2 regions of the Slackia heliotrinireducens DSM 20476 genome follow, and region 2 is predicted to be linked to the other one. Evidence: predicted binding sites of a transcription regulator. Region 2 holds the regulator's gene; the other holds the start of a gene.
The links. The regulator HrcA, encoded in region 2, represses chaperone genes, less so after heat shock. The targets are predictions, from matches to a motif close to TNTTAGCANNCNNNNNNNNNGNNTGCTAANA.
Positions count from the first base shown of each region.

Region 1 (6,131 bases), 1.0 Mb from region 2:
GCCGCGACCATCTCGCCGAGCGAGAAGCCTGCTACCGCCTGAGGGCTTATGCCCTGCTCGCGAAGGCTTTCCGCCATGGCGAGCTCCATCGCGAACAGGCATGGCTGCGCGTTTTCCGTCCGGCTCAGCTCGTCCAACGACGCGCCAAAGCACTGGTCGATGGTGCCGGGGCGCAGCCGTTCGCACGTGTCGAAAACGCGCGCCGCCGCTCCACCTTGGTCGTAAAGGTCCTTGCCCATGCCCGGGCGCTGGTCGCCCTGGCCGGAGAACACGAACGCTAGGCCAGCCATGACGAAGCCCCTTTCAGGACGCCTTCGGCCTCTTCCATAACTTCTTTCACGATGTCGGCCGCAGGCTGTTCCTTCTTGACCATGGCCGCTACCTGGCCAGACAAGAAGCAGCCCTCGTCGAAGTCGCCTTCTTGGACCGCCAGTCGGAATTTACCCGTCGCCAGCCCTTCCAGGTCTTCATCCGCAGCGCCGCTGAATTCCGTTGCAGCGTAGTTTCGCGCGAAAGGCGTGCGCAGGCTGCGCACCGGATGCCCCAGGCGCTTGCCCGTCACCATGGTGCACAGGTCGGTCGCCTTCAGGATGAGCTCCTTGTAGCGCGGGTGGATTCTGCATTCTTCGGCGCTCAGGAAGCGGGTTCCCATCTGGACGCCGCATGCGCCCAGCATGAACGCCGCCGCCACCCCGCGGCCGTCGGCGATGCCGCCCGCCGCGATGACCGGCAGGTCGGTGGCGTCGCACACTTGGGGGACCAGCACCATGGTCGTGAGCTCGCCCACATGCCCGCCGCTCTCGCCGCCTTCGGCAATAAGGGCCGTTGCGCCCTGGCGCGTCATGAGTTTAGCCATGGCCACCGACGCGACCACAGGCACCACCTTGATGCCCGCCTCGTGCCATGCACCCATGAACTTGGAGGGATTGCCCGCCCCGGTGGTCACGACGTCGATGCGCTCCTCGGCCACGACCTTCGCGACCTCTTCTGCATGCGGGCTCATGAGCATGATGTTCACGCCGATGGGGCGCGATGTGATGGATCGGGCTATATGGATCTGCGCGCGCACGTGTTCGCCCGATGAGCTGCCTGCGGCTATGATGCCCAGCCCGCCGCCGTTCGACACGGCAGCGGCAAGGGTTCCGTCGGCGATCCAGGCCATTCCGCCTTGGAAGACCGGGTAGGTGATGCCCAGCAACTCGCAGATAGGTGAGGCGATCATGCGCCTACCCCTGCATGCCCTGCAGGAAGGCGTCCAGCTCGCCTACGGTACGAACCGCCTGGTCCAGCTCGATTTCGAAACCGAGAACATCTTCCAGCGCCATCATGAGCTCAACTGTGTCGAGGGAGTCGATGCCGAGTTCTGCGAACGTGTGGTCGGCGGTGATGTCCTCGGCCTTGTATCCCGTGCGCTCCGAAACGACCTGGGCGATTGCTTCAACGTAAGACATTGGGGTCTCCTTGCTCTTCTGATTGGAAATGCTTACGTTGTTCGATTATTCACTTCCACTGTTCCTCAGCAGGTCCATTAGGGTTCCTGTCGCGTTCCACTTCGAAGGTTTTTTATGGAGACGCCCCTTGCGAATGCGCCGTTGTTTGCGGGCATGTGACCTTCAGGGCACATGCCCGCACGACGTTTTCCGAGCACGCGAAAAGCGGGGCGCCGGAATGCATTCCCGACGCCCCGCATGCCACGAGTCGAAATATGGAGAGAAAGCCTACTTCATGAGCTGGGCAATCTCGTTGGCGAAGGCCACCGGGTCTTCCAGCGGCATGCCCTCTACCAGCAACGCCTGGTTGTACAGCACGTCGGCGTAAAGCTTCACCTTGTCGGCGTCTTCCGCCTCCTGGGCGGCCTTGAGCACCTCGAACACGGGGTTGGCTGCGTTCACTTCCAGCACGCGGGACGCGCGGGGCGCTTCCCCACCCTCGGGCACCGGCATGCCGGCGAAGAGCTTCTCCATCTCCAGGGACACGGGGCCTTCGGCGGTAATGCAGGCCGGCGCGGCCTCAGCAGTGGTCAGGCGCGTGGACACGGACACCTTCGTCACCTTTTCGCCCAGGGCGTCCTTCATGGCTGCGAACAGGGCTTCGTTGTCCTTGGCGGCAGCTTCCGCAGCGGCCTTCTCATCCTCGGTCTCCAGACCCAGGTTGCCGCCGGACACGTTCTTGAACTCCTTCTCCTTATATTGGAACATGGACTGCAGGCACAGCTCGTCCACGTCCTCGGCGCACAGCAGCACGTCGAATCCGCGGTCGAGCACGCTCTGGACCACGGGCAGCTTGGCCAGACGCTCCACGGAGTTGCCCGCCGCGTAGTAGATTGCCTCCTGGTCGGCCAGCATGGCGTCCACGTATTCGTCCAGCGTGACCAGCTTCTCCTGCTTGGCGGAGTAAAACAGCAGCAGGTCGGACAGGGTGGATGCGGCCTGTCCGTAGGTGGAGTAGATGCCGAACTTCAAATTGCGACCGAAATTCTTGAAGAAGCCCTCGTAGGCGTCGCGGTCCTTATCGCGCATGTCAGCCAGTTCGCTCTTGATCTTCTTCTCCACCTTTTTGGCGATGGCGCGCAGCTGGGTGTTGTGCTGCAGCGTTTCGCGGGAGATGTTCAGGGTCAGATCCTCGCTGGCCACCACGCCGCGGACGAAGCCGAAGTAATCGGGCAGCAGGTCTTCGCACTTCTCCATGATGAGCACGTTGGAGCTGTACAGTGCCAGACCCTTCTTGTAGTCGGGCGAGAACAAATCGTAGGGCTGGCGGCCAGGGATGAACAGCAGCGCGTCGTAGGTCAGCATGCCCTCGGCGTGCACCGACATGGTGCGCAAGGGGTCGACGAAATCGTGGAAGTCGGACTTGTAGAACTCGTTGTACTCCTCGTCGGTGACCTCGGATTTCTTGCGCTTCCAGATAGGCACCATGGAGTTGATGGTTTCGATTTCGGTGTAATGCTCGTGCTGCGGCGTGTAGTCGTCGCCGGCGTCTTCGGGCTTGGGCAGCGTGCGGGTCTTGGACACCTCCATGCGGATGGGGTAGCGCACGTAGTTGCTGTACTTCTTGATGAGCTCCCTAAGCTTCCATTCGCTCAGGAACTCGGAATAGGAATCTTCGTCTGCATCGTCCTTCAGGTACAGGATCACGTCGGTGCCGTGGTTCTCACGCTCGGCGTCGGCGATGGTGTAGCCCTCCACGCCGTCGGAAGTCCAGCTGCAGGCCTCGTCCTCACCGTAGCGCTTCGAAACCACGACCACCTTTTTGGCCACCATGAACGCGGAGTAGAAGCCCACGCCGAACTGGCCGATGATGTCCACGGCGCTGGCCTGCTCGCCTTCGGCGTTTTCGGTCTTGAAATCCAAGCTGCCGGAATGGGCGATGGTGCCCAGGTTCTTCTCCAACTCGTCCTTGTTCATGCCGATGCCCGAGTCGGACACGGTGATGGTGCGGGCATCCTTGTCGAAGGCCACGTCGATGGCCAGCTCGTCGGCGGACAGCTGCACGTCGGAGTCGGTCAGGCTGCGGAAGTACAGCTTGTCCACAGCGTCCGACGCGTTGGAGATGAGCTCGCGCAGGAAGATTTCGCGGTTGGTGTAGATGGAATTAATCATCAAGTCGAGGAGCTTCTTGCTCTCTGTTTTGAATTTACGCATGGCGGCGACCTTTCATATGTGCACATAAGTTGGCACTCGCGTTGTTCGAGTGCCAATCGTGATTCTAGTTCTCCAGCGTGCGGTGTCAACCCGAAGCAACGTCAGAAACCGTAATATGTTGACGCGCTGTAACCCGCGCCGCGAAGTTCGTGCAACCCTTGCCCTTAAAGTGCGGTTTAGGTTGATAATGGTTGTGACCGATTGAGGTTTGCAGCAGTTCGAACATCGCAGAAAGGCGGACAACATGGCTGAAAAGATCGTACAAACCGCAGGCCGCGAGCAGCTCGGCGAATTCGCGCCGATGTTCGCGCACCTTAACGACGACGTCCTGTTCGGAGAAGTGTGGAACGAAGACGCCATCGACGTCAAAACCAAGTGCATCGTCACGGTGGTTTCACTCATGGCGTCGGGCATCACCGATTCGTCCCTGACCTACCACCTGCAGAACGCGAAGGCCCACGGGGTGACCAAGGAGGAAATCGCCGCGATCATCACCCACGCCACCATGTATGTGGGATGGCCGAAGGGCTGGGCTGTGTTCCGCCTGGCCAAAGAGGTGTGGGACGACTAGGCGTTTTCGGAAGCGCCGTCGCCACGCGACATGGAAAAGCCGCCGCACCTTACCTATATATAAGGGAAGATGCGGCGGCATATCTGAGGCATATCCGGGTCGAAGGCGTATGACCTGGCGCTATGCCAGGCTGCACACCGCCTTCGGAATGTAGTGCAGCACTCGCTCGGCCGTCACGCAGAGCTCGCCTAAGGCCTCCCCTGCCAGCCGGCCTGCCCGCGCATGCAGGAACACGCCCAGCGAACAGGCGGCTTCGAGTGCCATGCCCGATGCGACAAAGGACCCGATGGTACCAGCAAGCACGTCACCCGTGCCGGCCTTCGCCAACGCCGGGGTGCCTTCCGTCACCACCAGAACGGTGTGCTCGTCGGATTCTTGCACGAAGCCGGGAACCGAGATGTAGGTGTCCGGCCCCTTCAGCACGCAGACCGCGCCGTAGGCGTTGGCGATCAGCGCCGCGGCCTGCGCCGGATCGGCCTTCGGGTCTGCGGCCGCGTACTGTTCGCCACGCTCGTGGACCCACTGCCACGAGGGGTCGGAGGTGTCGAAAAGGGATTCCTGCTCGGCGCAGCGCTCGGCCTCGGCCTTCAGCAGACGGGCCGCCTCGCCCGCATGCGGCGTGAGCACCGTGGGGAACTTGTTCTTGGCACGGGTGACCAGGGCTTCCTTGACGTCGGCCCGATTCATGAACGCCAGCGCTCCCCCGTCCATAACCAAAGGCACTTCAACCTGCAGCGCCGCCAACACCAGCTCGGCGGCTTCATCATCAGGAGACAGGCCGCAGCCGATGACCACTGCCTTCGGCTTGCCCGGCGCTGCCGTATGGTCGCGAGTCAGGAATTCTTTCGGCTTGCGGACCACGATAGAGGGCTGCTTCGCGCGGATGGCCCGAGCCGCATCTTTCCAGGTGTAGGTGGTGACGTAGCCCGCCGCAAGGCTGTTAGCAGCCAGCGAGGCCAGCACGCCTGCACCTGGGAACTCGGGGCCGCCCACGATGAGCTCGCACATGCCGCGGGTAAATTTGTTATCGTCGAATTTCAGATGTGGAAGGGCCGCTCGGGCGTCGGCCTCTCCGAACTGCTTCTCCAATACCATGAACGTTCCTTTCATACTCAAACCCACGTAACGTTCGTTCCCCGTTATACCACACCATGATATATGCTTGCTCGCTTCGTACGCATCGCGAGGCTCCGCGCATCGGCACAACCCAAGCCGAAAGACCGCAGCGCACGCCCGACCGTCTAACAACACTTTTCTTGCATTAGGCATCGCTTCGATGCTCTAACGACACTTTTCGGGCTTAAAGTGTCGTTAGAATCCTTCGCGACGCTCTAACGACAGAAAAGTTGCGTTAGAGCGCCTTCGCTCGGTTCTGTGTCGAAATAATTTGACAGAGGTGCGCCTCTCCGCATCCCCACCCGGTCGCCTCCTTCAGGCCAAAACCCCGTTTTCTGCCAGAAAAAACAAGTAGTGTACGACTTGGAGTGCGCTCAAGACTAACCACTGGAATGCCGTCGGAAATGCTTTACTAAAGCATCAGGTCAGAGACACCTGCATATTTCGGGACCGACACGTTCGCTTCCCAAGTCGTGCATTACTTGTTTTTTTGGCGGCTAAGGCCCATTTCGACGAAAGGAGTGGGCAGCGGGAGATCGCGAAGGCACGCGGGGTGGCTTCAATGTCGCGAACGGAGTGTCGTGCAACGAAAAACGCCGTCGCTGTGCACTTAGGGGGATAATCTGCACGACGAGCCCGCATGTGGAGGCATCTATCGCTGCGATGGACAATTTTATGCCACAGATTCGCATTATGTGTTTCTTATTTTTTCATCTGTCAGCCCCGAAAGCCTCGAAGAGAGCGTCGCGTTTACAGATTATCCCTCTAAGTGCACAGAAATTCAGATTCTCGTTGCACGA
Region 1 covers NC_013165.1:131,129-137,259, reverse strand. The annotation lists gene SHEL_RS00535 (ACP S-malonyltransferase) at 1-290, opposite strand, end outside; gene SHEL_RS00530 (nitronate monooxygenase) at 278-1,222, opposite strand; gene SHEL_RS00525 (acyl carrier protein) at 1,227-1,451, opposite strand; gene htpG (molecular chaperone HtpG) at 1,719-3,644, opposite strand; gene SHEL_RS00515 (carboxymuconolactone decarboxylase family protein) at 3,889-4,215, shown strand; gene SHEL_RS00510 (NAD(P)H-hydrate dehydratase) at 4,336-5,310, opposite strand.
Region 1: the regulator HrcA is predicted to act here: its motif matches at 3,672-3,702, upstream of htpG (molecular chaperone HtpG).

Region 2 (6,131 bases):
GTCCCTTTGCGACGGGCCAGATCCTGTGCGCACAGTTCATGTTCGATCGCATCCAGCTTTGCAGCCCGCTCGGCTTTCACCTCGGGCGATATCTGGTCTGACCTCAATGCGGCAGGGGTACCCGCACGCATGGAGTACCTGAAGATGTGCATCTTGGAAAACCGGCAGGCCCGCGCTACATCGCAGGTGTCTTGGAAGTCCCGTTCCGTCTCGCCGGGAAAACCCACGATGACGTCCGTGGACAGCGACAGGCTCGGCACCGCTTCATACATACGGTCCACCAACCCCATGAAATCCTGAGCCGTATAGGGCCGCGCCATCTCCTTGAGAACCTTCGTCGAACCCGACTGGAGAGGCAGGTGCAGATGTCGGCAGATGCGTCCGTCGGAGGCGGCCATCAATCCGATGAAGTCATCCGAGAGGGTATGCGGCTCGACCGAGGACAAGCGGAACCGCGTATTCGGCGCCGCTTCGAGCAGGCCGTCCAGCAGACGGACCAGATCGGCATCCTCCGTCCGGTAAGCTCCCAGATTGATGCCGGTCAGAACGATTTCCCGCACACCTCGGCGCGCATATTCGCCGGCTTCGGCAACCACATCTTTATAAGGACGAGACCACGCACGGCCTCGGGCCACATGCACGATGCAGAACGTGCAGGCGTTGTTGCAGCCGTCTTGGACCTTGATGCCCACGCGGGTCGGGAAATCCTCCCCCATGCGGAACTCGTCGCCGAACAGCGACCCCACCGCTCCGCCTTCGGCCACGGCGACGGGGCTTTCGCCCGACACGGCATGAGACACGTACGCAGCCATAGACCCCTTGGGAACCACGACTACGCGGCTGTCCATGTTGCCGTAAGTATCCGGGTCGATGGCGGCGGCGCACCCGGTAACCACCACGGTGCCCGATGCGTTTTCACGCAGCACGCGACGCACGGCCTTGCGGGTCTTCTTTTCCGCTTCGCCTGTGACAGTGCAGGTATTGACGATGACGAGGTCGGCGTCTTCCACGGGGACCGATTCGCCGCCATGGGCGACGAGCGATGCCGCGAAAGAATCGCTTTCAACCCGGTTGACCCTGCAACCCAGGTTGACGACATGGAACCTAGTTGAAGGCATCGCGCAGCTTCTGCAACGGCGAGCGCGGCGCGGCTACTTCCTCGCCGAACTCGCGGGCGACGTTCTCAAGCATCTCGCGCTGCTTTTTGGACACCTTCTTGGGGATGACCACGCCCACATGCACCAGCATGTCGCCGCGGGCATCACTGCGCAAGCGAGGCATGCCCATGTTGCGCACGCGGATGACCTGGTCGTTCTGGCAGCCTTCAGGGATATGAACCTTGACCTTCTCATCAGGCATGATACCGTCGATTTCGATGTCAGCACCCAGGATGGCCTGAATAAAGCTGATGTTGGCACGCGCGTGCAGGTTGTCCCCTTCACGTTCGAAGAACTCATGAGGTTTGATGCGGCACGTGACGATAAGGTCGCCGGGGCGAGCGCCGTGCATGCCCGCTTCGCCGAATCCGCCCACGCGCAGCTGCTGGCCCTCGCGGATGCCGGCAGGCACCTCCACGGTGACATGCTGGCGGTCGGGAATACGGCCCTGGCCTTCACACTCCTCACAAGGATGGTCGATGACCTGGCCGGTGCCGCCACAGGTGGTACAGGTGGATGCAGTCTGCATGTCACCCAGGAACGTGCGCTGGACCGTAACCACGCGGCCACGGCCGTGGCAGTCGGGGCATTCGACCTCGTGTCCGCCCTCGCCCATGCCGGAGCCCCCGCAGGTATCGCAGGGTGCCAGACGATCGTACACAATCTCTTTCTTGGCGCCCGTGGCGACTTCCTCAAGCGTAAGGCGCAGACCAACACCCATGTCGCGGCCTTCGCGTCGCACAGACGCCTGGCCGCCAGCTGCAGCGCCGCCGAAGAAGCTCGAGAACAAATCCCCCATGCCGAACAGGTCGTCAAGGTCCATGTACTGGTATCCGCCGCCTGCGCTTCCGCCCGCAGCACCCGGAATGGTGCCGAAACGATCGTACTGGGCGCGCTTCGAGGGGTCGGAAAGCACGTCGTATGCCTCGTTAAGCTCCTTGAACTTCTCTTCGGCATCGGGCTCTTTGTTGACGTCGGGATGCAGCGTTCGGGCCTTCTTGCGGAACGCTTTCTTGATCTCGTCATCTGTGGCGTTCTTGGAAACGCCTAGAACCTCATACAAATCCTGAGCCATGAAGCGAGTACCTTTCTACCCTACAAATCACGCAGCGCGTTTTTCGCAGCGCGCACAGCGTGTATGACAGTTGAATAATCCATGCGCGTGGGCCCGATGACGGCGACGATGCCACTGCCGGCACCCGTGCCGTACTGGGCTGCGACCACCGATACGCCGGAGAGCTCCTCCGTACCGTTCTCGCGGCCGATGCTGACCTTGAGGTCTTCCTTGGCGGTGTCGGCAAGAGCCCGGTCGAACATCTGCATGAGCACCGTGTCGTCCTCCAACACCTGCAAGACGGGCAAGGCCGTCTGGGCGTGGCTGAATTCGGGTTTGCGGAGCAGCGACGAGAGCCCCAGACGATGGGTTCGGGACGCGTCGCCTTGGTTGATACAGAGGATGATCTCCTCGATAATGGCGTGGGCCAAAGGCGATGCAAGCGTTTCGGAGTCGACCTGGGACATGCGTTTGCGCATGTCGGAAACGTTCGCTCCGTTCACAAGGCCGTTTATGGCATTCTGCAGGTGGGCCAGCTCGTCGGAGGGAATCTCCTCGTTGAACTCGACCGTGCGGTTGAACACCTGCCCGTCGTCGGTCACGACGACCACCAAAACGCGATGCGGCGTCATGGACACCAAGGACACCTGCTTGACCGACACACCGATGACCGATGGCGCAAGCACCACCGACAGGCAGTCCGTCAGCCGCGACAGCGCCGCGGACGTCTGGTCCATAAGCTCGTCCACCGCCGTGGCCGCCGAACGCAGCTCGTCGAAGGTGGAGCCGTCTACATCGGTGCCGTATTCGCGTTCGAGCAGCTCATCGACGAACGCGCGGTAGCCCGCATCGGTGGGAATACGCCCCGCGGAGGTGTGGGGCGAACGGATGTAGCCTTCGTCTTCCAGAACCGATAGCTCGTTTCTGACCGTAGCGGGAGAAACCCCGAGCTTATAGCGGTCGACCAGGGTGCGGGATCCGACAGGCTGGGCAAAGGCCACGTACTCTTCGATAAGCGCTTCGAGCACACGCTGCCTACGTTCCGAAAGCATCTGCGATCACCGTCCTTCCCTAGTCCATCCGAATACACGCATGACGAAAAAAGCCCTTCGGGCTTCTGTACGGTGAGATTTTAGCAGCCGAAACAGTCAAGTGCCAAAAAAGTGGCGAAAAGTTACCAGCCCGTCATATTGCGAGACGGCCCTAACGGCTCAAACGGCCCCTTTAACGGCCAGGCGCAGCGCGGTACGCCGCCTCGCGGGCACGCACGTCGGCCGCATCCACCAGTATCTTGTCCAGCACGCGGTTGAAATCATCCATGGTGACGCAGGAGTTCAAAGCGCCGCGGGCTTCGCGCACGCCAGGAACGCCGCGCAGATACCACATGACGTGTTTGCGCATGTAGACGATGGTGTTGCCCATGTATCCGTCCAGCATCGACGCATGGCGGCGAGCCATGGCGACGCGTTCCTCGTCGGTCGGTTCGGCAGGGGCGGGCTCGCCCGCCAAAGCCGCTGCGGCCTCTGGGAAAATCCAAGGGTTGCCTTGGGCTCCGCGGGCGATCATCACGCCGTCCACCCCGGTGGCGTCCACCATAGCGCGGGCGTCTTCGCCGCGTTTGATGTCACCGTTGCCGATGACAGGCACCGACACCGACCGCTTCACGCGTCCGAGCACATCCCAATCGGCATCTCCCGAATACATCTGGGCCGTGGTACGCCCATGCACCGTCATCCAATCGGCTCCGGCGTCTTCCATGCGTTTCGCGAAATCGCAGGCAACGTCCTCCCCTGCCGCGAAGCCCTTGCGGAACTTCACAGTCACAGGACAACTGACCTGGGATTTGATTTGACGGACAATCTGCTGTGCCACATCCGGGGTGTTCAACAGCGCCGAGCCGTCGCCTTTCTTGATTATCTTTCTGGCAGGACAGCCCATGTTCACATCGATGCAGACCAGCTTCTCGCCCAGCGAATCCTCTACCCACGCCGCTTCGCGGGCCATGGTATCGGGTTCGTGGCCGAACAGCTGCACGCCCACATGCAGCTCGTTGGGTGCGGTGTCAAGCAGGCGGCGGGTCTTCTCGTTGGCGAACGAAAGCGCCTTTGAAGACACCATCTCGGTGAATGTGAGGTCGGCGCCCATTTCGACGCAGATGCTGCGGTACATGACGTCGTTCACACCCGCCATGGGGGCGAGAACCACGGGAACGCGCCCGGCAGGTGCAAGGTCGCTAAGGGGCCAGCTCATAGATGCGTCCGTAGAGCTCGTTGCCCAGAAGCCAGCCGCCAAGCGTCGGCTTGTAGCGGTCGTCTTCCAGCTTGACCAGGTTGTCCTTCTGCAGGTCGCGGAACACCTGGAGCACTTTGGGCAGCAGGGTGGCGGCGGCCTTGACCTCGTCGACGGACACGCCTTGCGACATGCGCATCTTCATCATGAGGTCCTCGGCCATCATCTGGCGGCGGTTCAGGTCGTCCACAACGTACCCGTCCTGCTTGCGCATGCGGCGGGAATCGTTCTGGGTCATGGTCACGGCCGACACGCCAATGCCGTAGTAAGGCACGCCGGTCCAGTATTTCTTGTTATGCTCGCACTCGTACCCGTCAAGGGCGTAGCTCGCCACCTCGTAGCGGTGGAACCCCGCGGGAAGCAGCACGTTGGGAGCCATGCCCATCATGAGCGCCTCACGGTCTTCGTGGTCCTCCGGAATCTCGATTTCGCCGGCGTCCACCATGCGCTGCAGAGGCGTGTGCTCCTCAATGGTAAGCGGATAGATGCTGACATGCTTGACGCCCAGGTCGACGGCCTGCTGCACGCTGTCCAGAAACATCTCCGGCGTCTGGCCGGGGATGCCGCACATCAGATCGACGGACACGTTGTCGAAGCGCTCCTGGGCCATGGCGATGGCCTCTTTGGCGCGGGCCCCATCGTGGATACGGTCCATGCGCTTGAGCAGCTCGTCGTCGAAGCTCTGCACGCCGATGGACAGGCGGTTCACCCCCAGCGCGTAGATGTCGCGGATGAGCTCGGGCGTCACGCTTTCCGGATTGGCCTCCATGGAGCATTCCACCTCAGGCGTCAGGTGCATGGACACCCCGAGGGTGTAAAGCAGGTTGGACAGGTGCTTCGTGCCGATGTAGCTGGGCGTGCCGCCGCCGATGTAGACGGTTTCGATCTGCGAAAGGAAGCCCTCGCGGGAGGCATGGCGGATGTCCAGCACCAGGTTCTCGATATACTCGCCGATCTCCGGTGAATCCTTTGGGATAGCCCGCGTGGTGAAATCGCAGTACGCACAGCGATGCTTGCAGAACGGCAGATGTATGTAGAGCGCCTTGTAAGGATCGTACGCCATTATTCGTCAACTTTCAGAATGGCCATGAACGCCTCTTGCGGCACCTCGACGTTGCCGATGGCCTTCATGCGCTTCTTGCCCTGCTTCTGCTTCTCCAACAGCTTGCGCTTACGGGAGATGTCGCCGCCGTAGCATTTGGCCAGAACGTCCTTGCGCTTGGCGCGCACGGTCTGACGAGCCAGAACGCGTCCGCCCACAGCCGCCTGGATAGGCACCTCGAACAGCTGACGGGGAATGATCTCCTTGAGCTTCTCGCAAAGCACACGGCCGCGGTCATAGGCCTTGTCCTTGTGCACGATGAACGACAGCGCGTCGATGGGTTTGCCGGAAAGCAGGATGTCGAGCTTCTGCAGGGCGCCTTCCTTATAGCCCGAGAACTCGTAGTCCAGGCTGGCGTAGCCCTTCGTGCGGCTTTTCAGCTGGTCGAAGAAGTCCATGATGAGCTCGGAGGACGGGATTTCCCAGATCATCTCCACCGTGGTGGTGGACAGATAGTTCATGGTTTTGAACGTGCCGCGGTGCTCGGTGGCCAACGTCATGACGGCGCCCACATAATCCGGCGGCACCA
Region 2 covers NC_013165.1:1,173,852-1,179,982, reverse strand. The annotation lists gene mtaB (tRNA (N(6)-L-threonylcarbamoyladenosine(37)-C(2))-methylthiotransferase MtaB) at 1-1,118, opposite strand, end outside; gene dnaJ (molecular chaperone DnaJ) at 1,105-2,232, opposite strand; gene hrcA (heat-inducible transcriptional repressor HrcA) at 2,253-3,263, opposite strand; gene dusB (tRNA dihydrouridine synthase DusB) at 3,436-4,461, opposite strand; gene hemW (radical SAM family heme chaperone HemW) at 4,445-5,563, opposite strand; gene lepA (translation elongation factor 4) at 5,563-6,131, opposite strand, start outside.